DNA from 3 places in the Amycolatopsis sp. NPDC059657 genome. Region 2 is predicted to be linked to each of the others. Evidence: riboswitches for the same ligand, from Rfam matches in the RefSeq annotation. Region 2 holds a riboswitch; each other region holds the start of a gene.
What was found. Region 2 has a riboswitch for S-adenosylmethionine ahead of ACFV15_RS39115 (methionine ABC transporter ATP-binding protein). Riboswitches for the same ligand answer to the same signal wherever they lie in the genome.
Positions count from the first base shown of each region.

Region 1: it holds a riboswitch for S-adenosylmethionine, as region 2 does, so the genes downstream of both, ACFV15_RS00110 (aminotransferase class V-fold PLP-dependent enzyme) here and ACFV15_RS39115 (methionine ABC transporter ATP-binding protein) in region 2, are expected to answer to the same signal.
Region 3: it holds a riboswitch for S-adenosylmethionine, as region 2 does, so the genes downstream of both, thrC (threonine synthase) here and ACFV15_RS39115 (methionine ABC transporter ATP-binding protein) in region 2, are expected to answer to the same signal.

Region 1 is NZ_JBHWEB010000001.1:23,697-26,963, forward strand. Features, by position in the region: gene ACFV15_RS00100 (potassium/proton antiporter) at 1-540, shown strand, start outside; gene ACFV15_RS00105 (M23 family metallopeptidase) at 890-1,570, shown strand; SAM riboswitch class IV at 1,658-1,772, shown strand; gene ACFV15_RS00110 (aminotransferase class V-fold PLP-dependent enzyme) at 1,808-3,139, shown strand; gene ACFV15_RS00115 (hypothetical protein) at 3,167-3,267, shown strand, end outside.
Region 2 is NZ_JBHWEB010000117.1:9,813-13,079, reverse strand. Features, by position in the region: gene ACFV15_RS39120 (DHA2 family efflux MFS transporter permease subunit) at 1-681, shown strand, start outside; gene ACFV15_RS39115 (methionine ABC transporter ATP-binding protein) at 728-1,738, opposite strand; SAM riboswitch class I at 1,931-2,021, opposite strand; gene rsmA (16S rRNA (adenine(1518)-N(6)/adenine(1519)-N(6))-dimethyltransferase RsmA) at 2,141-2,983, opposite strand.
Region 3 is NZ_JBHWEB010000097.1:27,622-30,888, reverse strand. Features, by position in the region: gene rpsT (30S ribosomal protein S20) at 117-377, shown strand; gene holA (DNA polymerase III subunit delta) at 677-1,657, opposite strand; SAM riboswitch class I at 1,792-1,925, shown strand; gene thrC (threonine synthase) at 1,937-3,211, shown strand; gene ACFV15_RS36205 (ComEC/Rec2 family competence protein) at 3,213-3,267, opposite strand, start outside.

The DNA.
Region 1 (3,267 bases), on a different contig from region 2:
GCCGCGCTGCCGTTCAAGGTGCCCTGGCGGGAACAGACCTTCCTCGCCTGGGCGGGGCTGCGGGGCGCGGTGCCGATCGTGCTCGCGATGATCCCGCTTTCCGAGGGCGTCCCCGGCGCGCAACGCCTGGTCGACGCCGTGTTCGTGCTGGTCATCGTGCTGACGCTGCTGCAGGGCGCGACGCTCGCCCCGCTGGCGCGCAAGCTCGGGCTCGACGCGGTCCGCGAGGCCAAGGAGATCGAGGTCGACTCGGCGCCGCTGGACGAGCTCGGCGCGGAACTCCTGCAGGTCCGCATCCAGACCGGCTCCAAGATGCACGGCGTCTACCTGACCGAGCTGCGGCTCCCGGAAGGCTCGACGATCAGCCTGGTCGTCCGCGACGGTCAAGGCTTCACTCCGCAGAAGACCACCCGTTTGCAGGAACAAGACCAACTACTTGTAGTCACCACCGCCGCGGCTCGTGATGCCGCCGAACGACGGCTCCGCGCGGTCGACCGCGCCGGCCGTCTGGCCCGCTGGCGCGGGGAGTCCGGCCACTAGAAAACGGCCGTTTCCGTACGCGGGCAGCAGACCCGTGTACACGAAAAGCAAGCATGCGTACGCGGAGAGTAAACTCGCTGCGCTTTAGTCTGCGCTGCTCAGGGGCCTGTGATCACCGTCCCTGTACGTGTGCTCGCTGTTGCGTACCGCTGGGTGGCTTTTTTGGCGCGCGAGCTGCGGGAATGTCTCGGTTAGGACTCGTACCGGTGTCGCGAGGGACTCGGGCTTGTCTCGTTAATGTCTCGAAAAGTAGACGAAAGACTATTCACTTCAAGATCGCGATGCCTTACCTTGCGTTCAATCGTGTTAGTCCGTTTGGGGGAGTGAGTCCAGAAAAGGAGGACGCAGAGTGACGAAGGTTCGCATGCGTCTTGGCTTTGTCTCCGCCGCGGCCGTGCTCGCGGGTGTGCTGGTCGGGCTGCCGACCGCGGCCCACGCGGAGGCGTTCCCGGCGTTCGCGCTGCCGTTCCAGACGGGCCAGCAGGTCTACTCGGCCGGAATCCACTCCGACGACGGCAACTCGGGCGTGAAGAACGCCATCGACTTCTCGCCGTACGACAAGACCGTGCGTGCGCCACTGGCGGGCACCGTCGCGATCCAGCACTGTTCCGGCGGCGACTGGGTGACCATCGACCACGGCAACGGCTGGCGTACCGGGTACTACCACATGGAGAACATCGCGGTCACCGACGGCCAGGCCGTCGAGGCGGGCACCGTGCTCGGCAAGACCGGGAACGCGTTGCCGTGCGGTGGATCCTCGACCGGCGCGCATGTGCACTTCACGCTCTGGTCACTTCAGGAAAGCGCTTCCAAGATGCGGGTGGACAAGGTCGCCGCCGGCAACTGGAGCGGCATGTCGTACGAGCAGGTCTCGGCCGACGTCGCCGAGGCGTTCGGCGAACCCGTCGACGGCAAGACGCTCGGTGGTTACAAGTTCACCGCGGGCGCCGAGCAGTACACCGGCACCGCCACGCGCGTGCGTGACAACGCGGTCACCCAGCTGCCCGGCCGATTCCGCTTGGACCGCTGAGAAAACGCCGGTCGCGCGGGTTTTCGTTCCAGAATCTGGGACGGGGGTTCGCGCGATCGGCGGATCTTCGGGTAGTGTCCCGAATCAGGTCACGAGTGCCAGCGTTCAGCCCCGGCTTGCTGGCCGGCAACCCTCCAACCGCGGTGGGGTGCCCCGGGTGAGGACCAGGCCTGTCGCACACGGCGACGGGCAAGCGCGGGCCCTCATGCGATGCGGGTCCCTGGACCCGGAGGCGTCATGACACTCGCACTCGATCGCACTGAAACCGTTGCCGCGCAGGACATCCCGGCCGTCGCGGGCGCCGAGCTCCGGGTGCCGCTGGTGACCGGCGAGGCCATCGGCTACGCCAACCTCGACCACGCGGCGAGCGCACCCTGCCTCGGCGCGGTGCGCGACGCGGTCGACGAATTCCTGCCCTGGTACGCGAGTGTGCACCGCGGCGCGGGCTTCGCGTCGCAGGTCTCCACCAAGCTTTACGAGCGCACACGCGGCATCCTGCGCGACTTCGTCGACGCACGCGCCACCGACACCGTGGTGTTCACCCGCAACACCACCGATTCCTTCAACCTGCTGGCCCGCAGCCTGCCGAAGGGCACCTCGGTCGTGGTGTTCGACACCGAGCACCACGCGGCCCTGTTGCCTTGGCGTGGCCCGAATGTGCGCCGCGTCCAGACCCCGCGCACCCGGCTCGCCGCGGTGTCCGCTGTGGACAGTGCACTGGCCGAGTGCCCGGAAGGCCCGCGCCTGGTGGTGCTCACCGGCGCGTCCAACGTGACCGGCGAACTGTTGCCCGTCAAGGAGATCGCGGCCGTCGCACGCAGGCACGGCGCCCGCATCGCGCTCGACGCGGCCCAGCTTTCCCCGCACCGCAAGATTTCCGTGCGCGAACTCGACGTCGACTACGTGGCTTTCTCCGGCCACAAGCTGTACGCCCCGTTCGGCGCCGGCGCGCTGATCGGCCGCGCCGACTGGCTGCGCGCGGCCCAGCCGTACCTCGCGGGCGGCGGCGCGACCAAGATCGTCACCGGCGACGCGGTGGTCTGGAACAACGGCCCCGAGCGCCACGAGGCCGGTTCGCCCAACACCGTCGGCGTGTACGCGCTCGGCGTCGCCTGCCAGACGCTCGCGAAGCAGTGGGACGAGGTCGTCGAGCACGAGACCGTGCTGCTCGACCGTCTGCGCAAGGGTCTCGCCGCCGTCCCCGGTCTCACCGAGCTGAGCCTGTTCGACGCACCGGTCGACCGGGTGGGCACGCTCAGCTTCGTGCTCGACGGCTTCGAGCCCGGCTGGGTCGCCGCGGTGCTGTCGGCCGAGTACGGCATCGGCGTCCGTGACGGCGCGTTCTGCGCGCACATCGCCACCAAGCGCCTGATCGGCGAGGCGGGCGCAGCCGGTCAGCAGGCGCTGCGCGTGAGCCTCGGCCTCGGGACCACCGAAGAGCACGTCGACCGGTTGCTGCTCGCGCTCCGGCAGATCGTCGCCAGGGGAGCGCGCTGGACCTATGCCAAGGTCGACGGCCGCTGGGCGCCCCTCGACGACCCTCGTGAGCTGCCGGGCTTCCTGCGCTGAAGGGCTCTCGCTGGCTAAACTCGGCCCATGGGGGCTAGGTATTGGTTTCCGCTGGCGTTGCTCGGCTTCGCGCAGATCGCCATGGCCGCGCTGTCCGACGCCGGGGCGGGCTGGTTCGAGTCGACGCC
Region 2 (3,267 bases):
AGCCTGGGCATCGCGGTAGCCGCATTGGTGACTTTCGTTGTGCGCCAAGGAATGCTGCCGAACCCGTTGCTGCCACTCAATGTCGTCACCGACCGACTGCGAGCGGCGGGCTATCTGACGATCGCCGTGGCCTCGTTCGGCATGTTCGGAATGTTTCTTTTCCTTACCTACCAAATGCAAGCGATCCTAGGATACGGTGCTTTGGCCGCAGGACTTGCGTTCCTGCCGTTGCTCGGCGCGAATCTTCTTGTGTCGACCCAGGTTTCACGAAGGCTGCTGCCTCGTTTCGGGCCGCGCCCGTTCTGGGTCATTGGCTTGGCCCTGTTGGCGTGCGGGCTTTTCCTGCTCGTCCTGCTGACGCCGGGTGCGTCCTACTTCGGCCTGATCCTGCCTGCCGAACTGTTGCTCGGCGCCGGGGTCGGGCTGGCGATGCCGGTGGTGATGAACGTTGCCACGTCAGGGATCGAGCCGAAGGACGCGGGTGTCGCTTCGGCGTTCATCACGACGTCACAGCAGGTCGGCGCGTCACTGGGCACGGCTTCGCTGAACACGATCGCGGCGAGCGCGACCGCCGGCACTTCGGCGACCGCGATCGTGCACGGGTACGCGACCGCGAGTGGCTGGGCTGCCGGGATCGTACTCGTGGCCGCCTGCGTCGTCGGCGGGATCGCGCGGAAGTGATCAAGCGGGCTTTATCCCGAGACCGGGATAAAGCCCGCTGAATCCCTTACGCCGCAACGATCGCCTGCGGGGTGCGCGCGGTCTGGACGTGCGCGCCGCGCTCGGCGATCCAGCCGAGCGCACCAGCTGCCTGCTCGCCGCGGATGCCGAGACGGAAGCGGGCGACCGGGGTGTCGCCAACCCTGGTGACCCCGCCGCCGATGGTGGCGAGCTCCACGTCGAAGCGCGTCGCCGCTTCGGGCAGCAGCGCGCCGATGGCCGCGAAGCCGATCAGCACGACGTCCACGGAGCGCTCGTACTTGGCGGACTGCGTGCGGGTGGTTTCGATCGCGGGCAGCAGCGACTGCGCGGTGCGGGTGGTCGGGTCGGTGATCAGGTCGAGCACGGAACCGCGCTCGACCAGGCTGCCCGCCTCGAGAACCGCGACGTCGTCGCACACGCGGCGGACGACACCGGCGTCCGGCGTGGTCAGCACGACCGTGACGCCGAGTTCGGCACGCGCGCGGTCGAGCACGGCGAGCACGGCGCCGGACTCCTCGGAGTGGATACCCGCGGTCGGGTCGTCGGCCAGCAGCACCGAGGGGCTGGAGGCGAGCGCGCGGGCGACGGCGACGCGGCGACGCTGGCCCGCGGTCAGTTCGTCGGGACGCTGGGTGGCGCGCTGGGTGAGTCCGACCAGGTCAAGCAGGTTGCCGACCCTGGTACGGCGCGTCGGGCCGTCGAGCCCGAGCTGCTCCAGCGGGGAGGCGATGTTGCCCGCGATGGTGCGCTCGGCGTGCAGTTCCGGCTTGGCGTCGAGCACGCCGACCTGGCGGCGGATCTCGCGGAGCCTGCGGCCGTCGAGCGCGCCGGTGTTGAGGCCGTCGAGACGGACGACACCGCGGTCGGGCCGCTCCTGCAGTCCGACGACGCGGGCGAGGGTGGACTTGCCGGAACCGGCGGGACCGACGACACCGAACAACGAACCGGCGTTGATGTCGAGGCTGACGTCGCGCAGCGCGACAACCGGATTTCCGTTGGCGGAGAAGGACTTTGACAGGTTTTCAAGAGTGATCACGAAAGGGCTCCCCAAGGAAGCACGCCGCATTCAGCGGGCGCGCAGAACCGTCACCAAAGAAGGCGTCCGAAATGGACAGAGATCGAAAAAGGGATTAGGCAGAGACGGTTGAGCGTCGACACGCGGAGACCGTACGGCGACCCTCATCGACGACACGTCGCCTGGTGAGCATTCGCGAGCGGTACATCAGTTCCTCCATCGGTCCTGGCTGTAGCACCTGCCCCAGGAGGGGTGGTTGCTGCGACTTCAGCGAGCCAGGTCTCTCAGTCGCTCGGGATGGCAAGTTGAGTAAAACCGATCCCAAGGTGTGAAAGCAAGTCCATTGGTGCAGATCACACGACCGGACGTGTCCAGAGCACGGGAGGAGATTTCCAGATAGCGGAACGGTGACCGCTCGTCACGCTAAGAAGCGGCGAGCGCGATCTTCTCGAACGCACGTACATCCAGCTGCTCGCCACGCGTCTTCGGGTCGATGCCGGCCTTGGCGAGAATCTCGCCGGCCCGCTCGGCGGAACCGGCCCACGTCGCGAGCGCGGCTCGCAAAGTCTTCCTACGCTGGGAAAACGCGGCGTCGACGACCGCGAAGAGCGTCTTTCGATCCACAGTGGACTCCAGCTGGGCACGTTCGAAGGAAACGAGCGCGGAGTCGACATTGGGCACCGGCCAGAACACCGCGCGCGGCACGGCGGCCACCTTCTTCGCCCGGCCGTACCAGGCCAGCTTGACGCTCGGCACCCCGTAGATCCGGCCGCCCGGCGGGGCGGCCATCCGGTCGGCCACCTCGGTCTGGACCATTACGAGCGCACGCTGCAGCGAGGGCAACTCGGCCAGCAGCTGGAGCACGACGGGCACGGCGACGTTGTACGGCAGGTTCGCGACCAGCGAGGTCGGCTCGGCGGGCAGATCGCCCGCCTTGATCTTCAACGCGTCCTGCCCAATGACGGTCAGCCGCCCCGCGGCCTCCGGCGCCCGTTCGGCCGCGGTCCTCGGCAGCCGGGCGGCGAGCTTGGGATCGATCTCGATCGCGATGACCCGGCACCCGGGCGCCAGCAGCCCCAGCGTGAGCGAGCCGAGCCCAGGCCCGACCTCCAGCACGACATCGTCGGCGCCGACCCCGGCGAGCTCGACGATCCGCCGCACGGTGTTGGGGTCATGGACGAAGTTCTGCCCGAGCTTCTTGGTCGGGCGCACGTCCAGCTCAGCGGCCAGCCCCCGGATCTCGGCAGGCCCGAGCAGTTCAGTCACGCCCCCACCTTAGTAAGGACACCCCCCGCCCGCCCTGGGGGCTCCGCCCTGCACCAGCCTACCGGCTCCCACCGACAGTTGATCTTGCCGAGCCGACCTGCCCACAGGCCGTGCCGACCGTGGACAACCGGCGCCGGAAGACGCCGCGCCCGCCGGAAGTGTCGGCACCCTGTGCTAGCGAGGAGTTGGTACGGCCGGGCCTCGATTGCCTGCCGCGAAGGGTTCTGGAGCTGGACGAGTGGATGGTCGCGCCGGTTCTCGTTGGACGGAAGGCGAACTGGGCA
Region 3 (3,267 bases), on a different contig from region 2:
CCGTCCTGTTAGTCTTATTGCTCGTTGCCGTGTGGCATTCCGTCATGGAGGAAACCGGGTCTCCCGGGCCACTACGACGCGGCAGCGAACACCGGAAATGATCAAGGAGCGCCCGCGTGGCCAACATCAAGTCCCAGATCAAGCGCATCACCACCAACGAGAAGGCCCGCCAGCGCAACGTGGCGATCAAGTCCTCGGTGAAGACCGCGATCCGCAAGTTCCGCGAGGCCGCCGACGCCGGTGACAAGGACAAGGCCCTCGAGGCCCAGCGTGACGCCGCCAAGAAGCTCGACAAGGCCGTCACCAAGGGTGTCCTGCACGCCAACCAGGCCGCGAACAAGAAGTCGGCGATCGCCAAGCGCGCCAACTCGCTCTGACGCACTGGTTTTCTGAAGTTTCTCGCTGGGCCCCGCCGTTCATTCGGCGGGGCCCGGCGTTTTTTGTACCCAAGGCTTGAGGGGCGTGGCCGAGGCCCGCACACGGGGGCGGACGCAGGCGGACGGCACGCGTCCCTGATCGGACGACACGCGTTCGCGGACGGACGACACGCGTACCCAGATGGACATCATGCGTACCTGGATGGACGACACGCGTGCCTGGGGAGTCGGCACGCGTGCCCGGGGAGTCGGCACGCGTGCCCGGGGAGTCGGGAAGCGCGAGTGGGCCGGTGGCGGGGTCAGGCGTCGGACTTGGCTGCGGCGACCTGGAGGACGGCTCGTTCGAGGGCGTAGTTGGCGTCGGCTGCGGCGCCTTTGACGTCGGCGTTGAGGCGGGCGACTATGCGCATGGCGTTGGCCAGGCCCGCCTGGTTCCAGCCTCGGGCTTGGCCCTGGGCTTTGCGGATCTTCCAGGGGGGCATGCCGAGTTCGCCCGCCATCTGGTTGGGGTTGCCGCGGCCCGCGCCGGAAACGCGGGCGATGGTGCGGACCGCGTCGGCGAGCGCGTCGGCGACGAGGACGTGGGGCACGCCGAGCTGCATGGCCCAGCGGAGAGACTCGAGTGCCGCCGCGCGGTCGCCGGAGACCGCCTTTTCGGCGACGGCGAAGCCCGTGACGTCGGCGCGGCCGCGGTGGTAGCGGCGGACCGCCGCCTCGTCGACCTTGCCGCCGGAGTCGGCCACCAGCTGGGAAGCCGCTGACGAGAGCTCGCGCAGATCCGAGCCGACCGCGTCCATGAGCGCGACCAGGCCCGCCGCGTCGATCTTGCCGCCGGCGAGGCGGACTTCGTTGCGTACGAACGATTCCCGCTCGGCGGGCTTGGTGAGCTTCGGGCACTCGGTGATCACCGCGCCCGCCTTGCGCAGTGCCGCGGGCAGCGCCTTGGCCGCCTTGCTGCGGCCGCCGCCGGTGGTCACGACGACGAGCACGATGCCGTCGGCAGGGTTCTTCAGGTACGCGAGCACGGCGTCCGAGATCTCCTGCGAGATGTCCTGCGCCTGCTCCAGCACGATGACCCGGCCCTCGCTGAAGAGCGAGGGGCTGACCATCTCGGCGAGCACCGGTGCTGTGAGTTCGGACACGCGCATCCGGGTGATGTCGGCCGTCGGATCCGCGGCGCGCGAGACCTCGAGCGTCGCCTTCACGGCACGCTCGATGAGCAGTTCCTCCTCCCCGAGCACGAGATGGAGCGGCGGCGGGGAGGCTGCTGACGCGGTCACGGTGACGATCCTGCCACTAGGCCCGGTGATCTTCCGGACGGCTCCACCGGTGGGTACCGGTAGCCCGAGCTGATCGCCATGTCGTACGGTGTTACCCGAGGCGGTGCTGACGCAGCACGCCGACAATCGAATACCGCTCATCCAGAGGGGCAGAGGGAACGGCCCGACGAAGCCCCGGCAACCGGCGTACAGCCTGTCATTCCGCGTTCGCGGGATAGCTGACGATCACGGTGCCAATTCCGGCCCGCTTCGGCGGGGCAGATGAGGAAGGACCTCGCGATGACAGCAACCCTCGGCACGACTTCCACCACCACCAAGCGCACCCCGGACCTGGGCCGGGCCGTCGAGCTGGTGTCGAAGGAAGAGGGTCACCGTCAGCCACTCGCCCCCGAGTTCGTCTCCGCGGAGGACTTCTCCCCGCTCGAGGTCGCTTACGACTTCGGCAAGATCCGCCGCGAGGACATCGAATCCGGCCCCAAGAACATCTGGCGCTACAAGCACCTCCTCCCGGTCCCCTCGAACGTCGAGGAGATCCCCAACACCGAGCCCGGCGGCACCCGCCTGATCGAGGCGCGCAACCTCGCCAAGGCGCTGGGCGTGCGCAAGCTCTGGGTGAAGGACGACACCGGCAACCCGACGCACTCCTTCAAGGACCGCGTCGTCGCGGTGGCGCTGGCCGCCGCCCGCGAGTTCGGGTTCACCACGCTGTGCTGTCCGTCGACCGGCAACCTGGCCAACGCCGTCGCGGCCGCCGCGGCCCGCGCGGGCTGGGACTCGGTCGTGCTCATCCCGAAGACGTTGGAAAAGGCCAAAATCCTCACCACCGCCGTGTACGACGGCGCGCTGATCGCGGTCGACGGCAACTACGACGACGTGAACCGGCTGGCGACCCAGCTCGCCGCCGAGAACGAGACCTGGGCGTTCGTCAACGTGAACGTGCGGCCGTATTACTCGGAAGGTTCCAAGACACTCGCCTTCGAGGTCGCGGAGCAGCTGGGCTGGCGCATCCCCGAGCAGATCGTGGTGCCGATCGCTTCGGGCTCCCAGCTGACCAAGGTGGACAAGGGTTTCCGTGAGTTCGGGCAGCTCGGCCTGGTCGAGGCGAGCCCGTACAAGGTGTTCGGCGCGCAGGCCACCGGCTGCTCGCCGGTCTCGGCCGCCTTCCGCGCGGGCCACGACACGGTGCAGCCGGTCAAGCCGAACACCATCGCCCGCTCGCTGGCGATCGGCAACCCGGCCGACGGCCCGTACGTGCTCGACGTGGTCAACCGCACGGGCGGCGCGATCGAGGACGTCAGCGACGAAGAGGTGGTCGAGGGCATCCGCCTGCTCGCCCGCACCGAGGGCATCTTCACCGAGACCGCCGGTGGCGTCACCGTGGCCACGGCGAAGAAGCTCATCGAGACCGGCAAGCTGGACCCGGACGCCGAGACCGTGCTGCTCATCACCGGCGACGGCCTCAAGACCCTCGACGCCGTCGAAGGCAAGATCGGCCCGCTGGCCACCGTGCCCGCCTCCGCCGACGCCGTCCGCGAAGCCCTCAGCAAGCGCTGATTCACGGTCCTGGGCCCCGGCGGCGAGAAACCGCCGGGCCGCCCTGATCAGCGAGC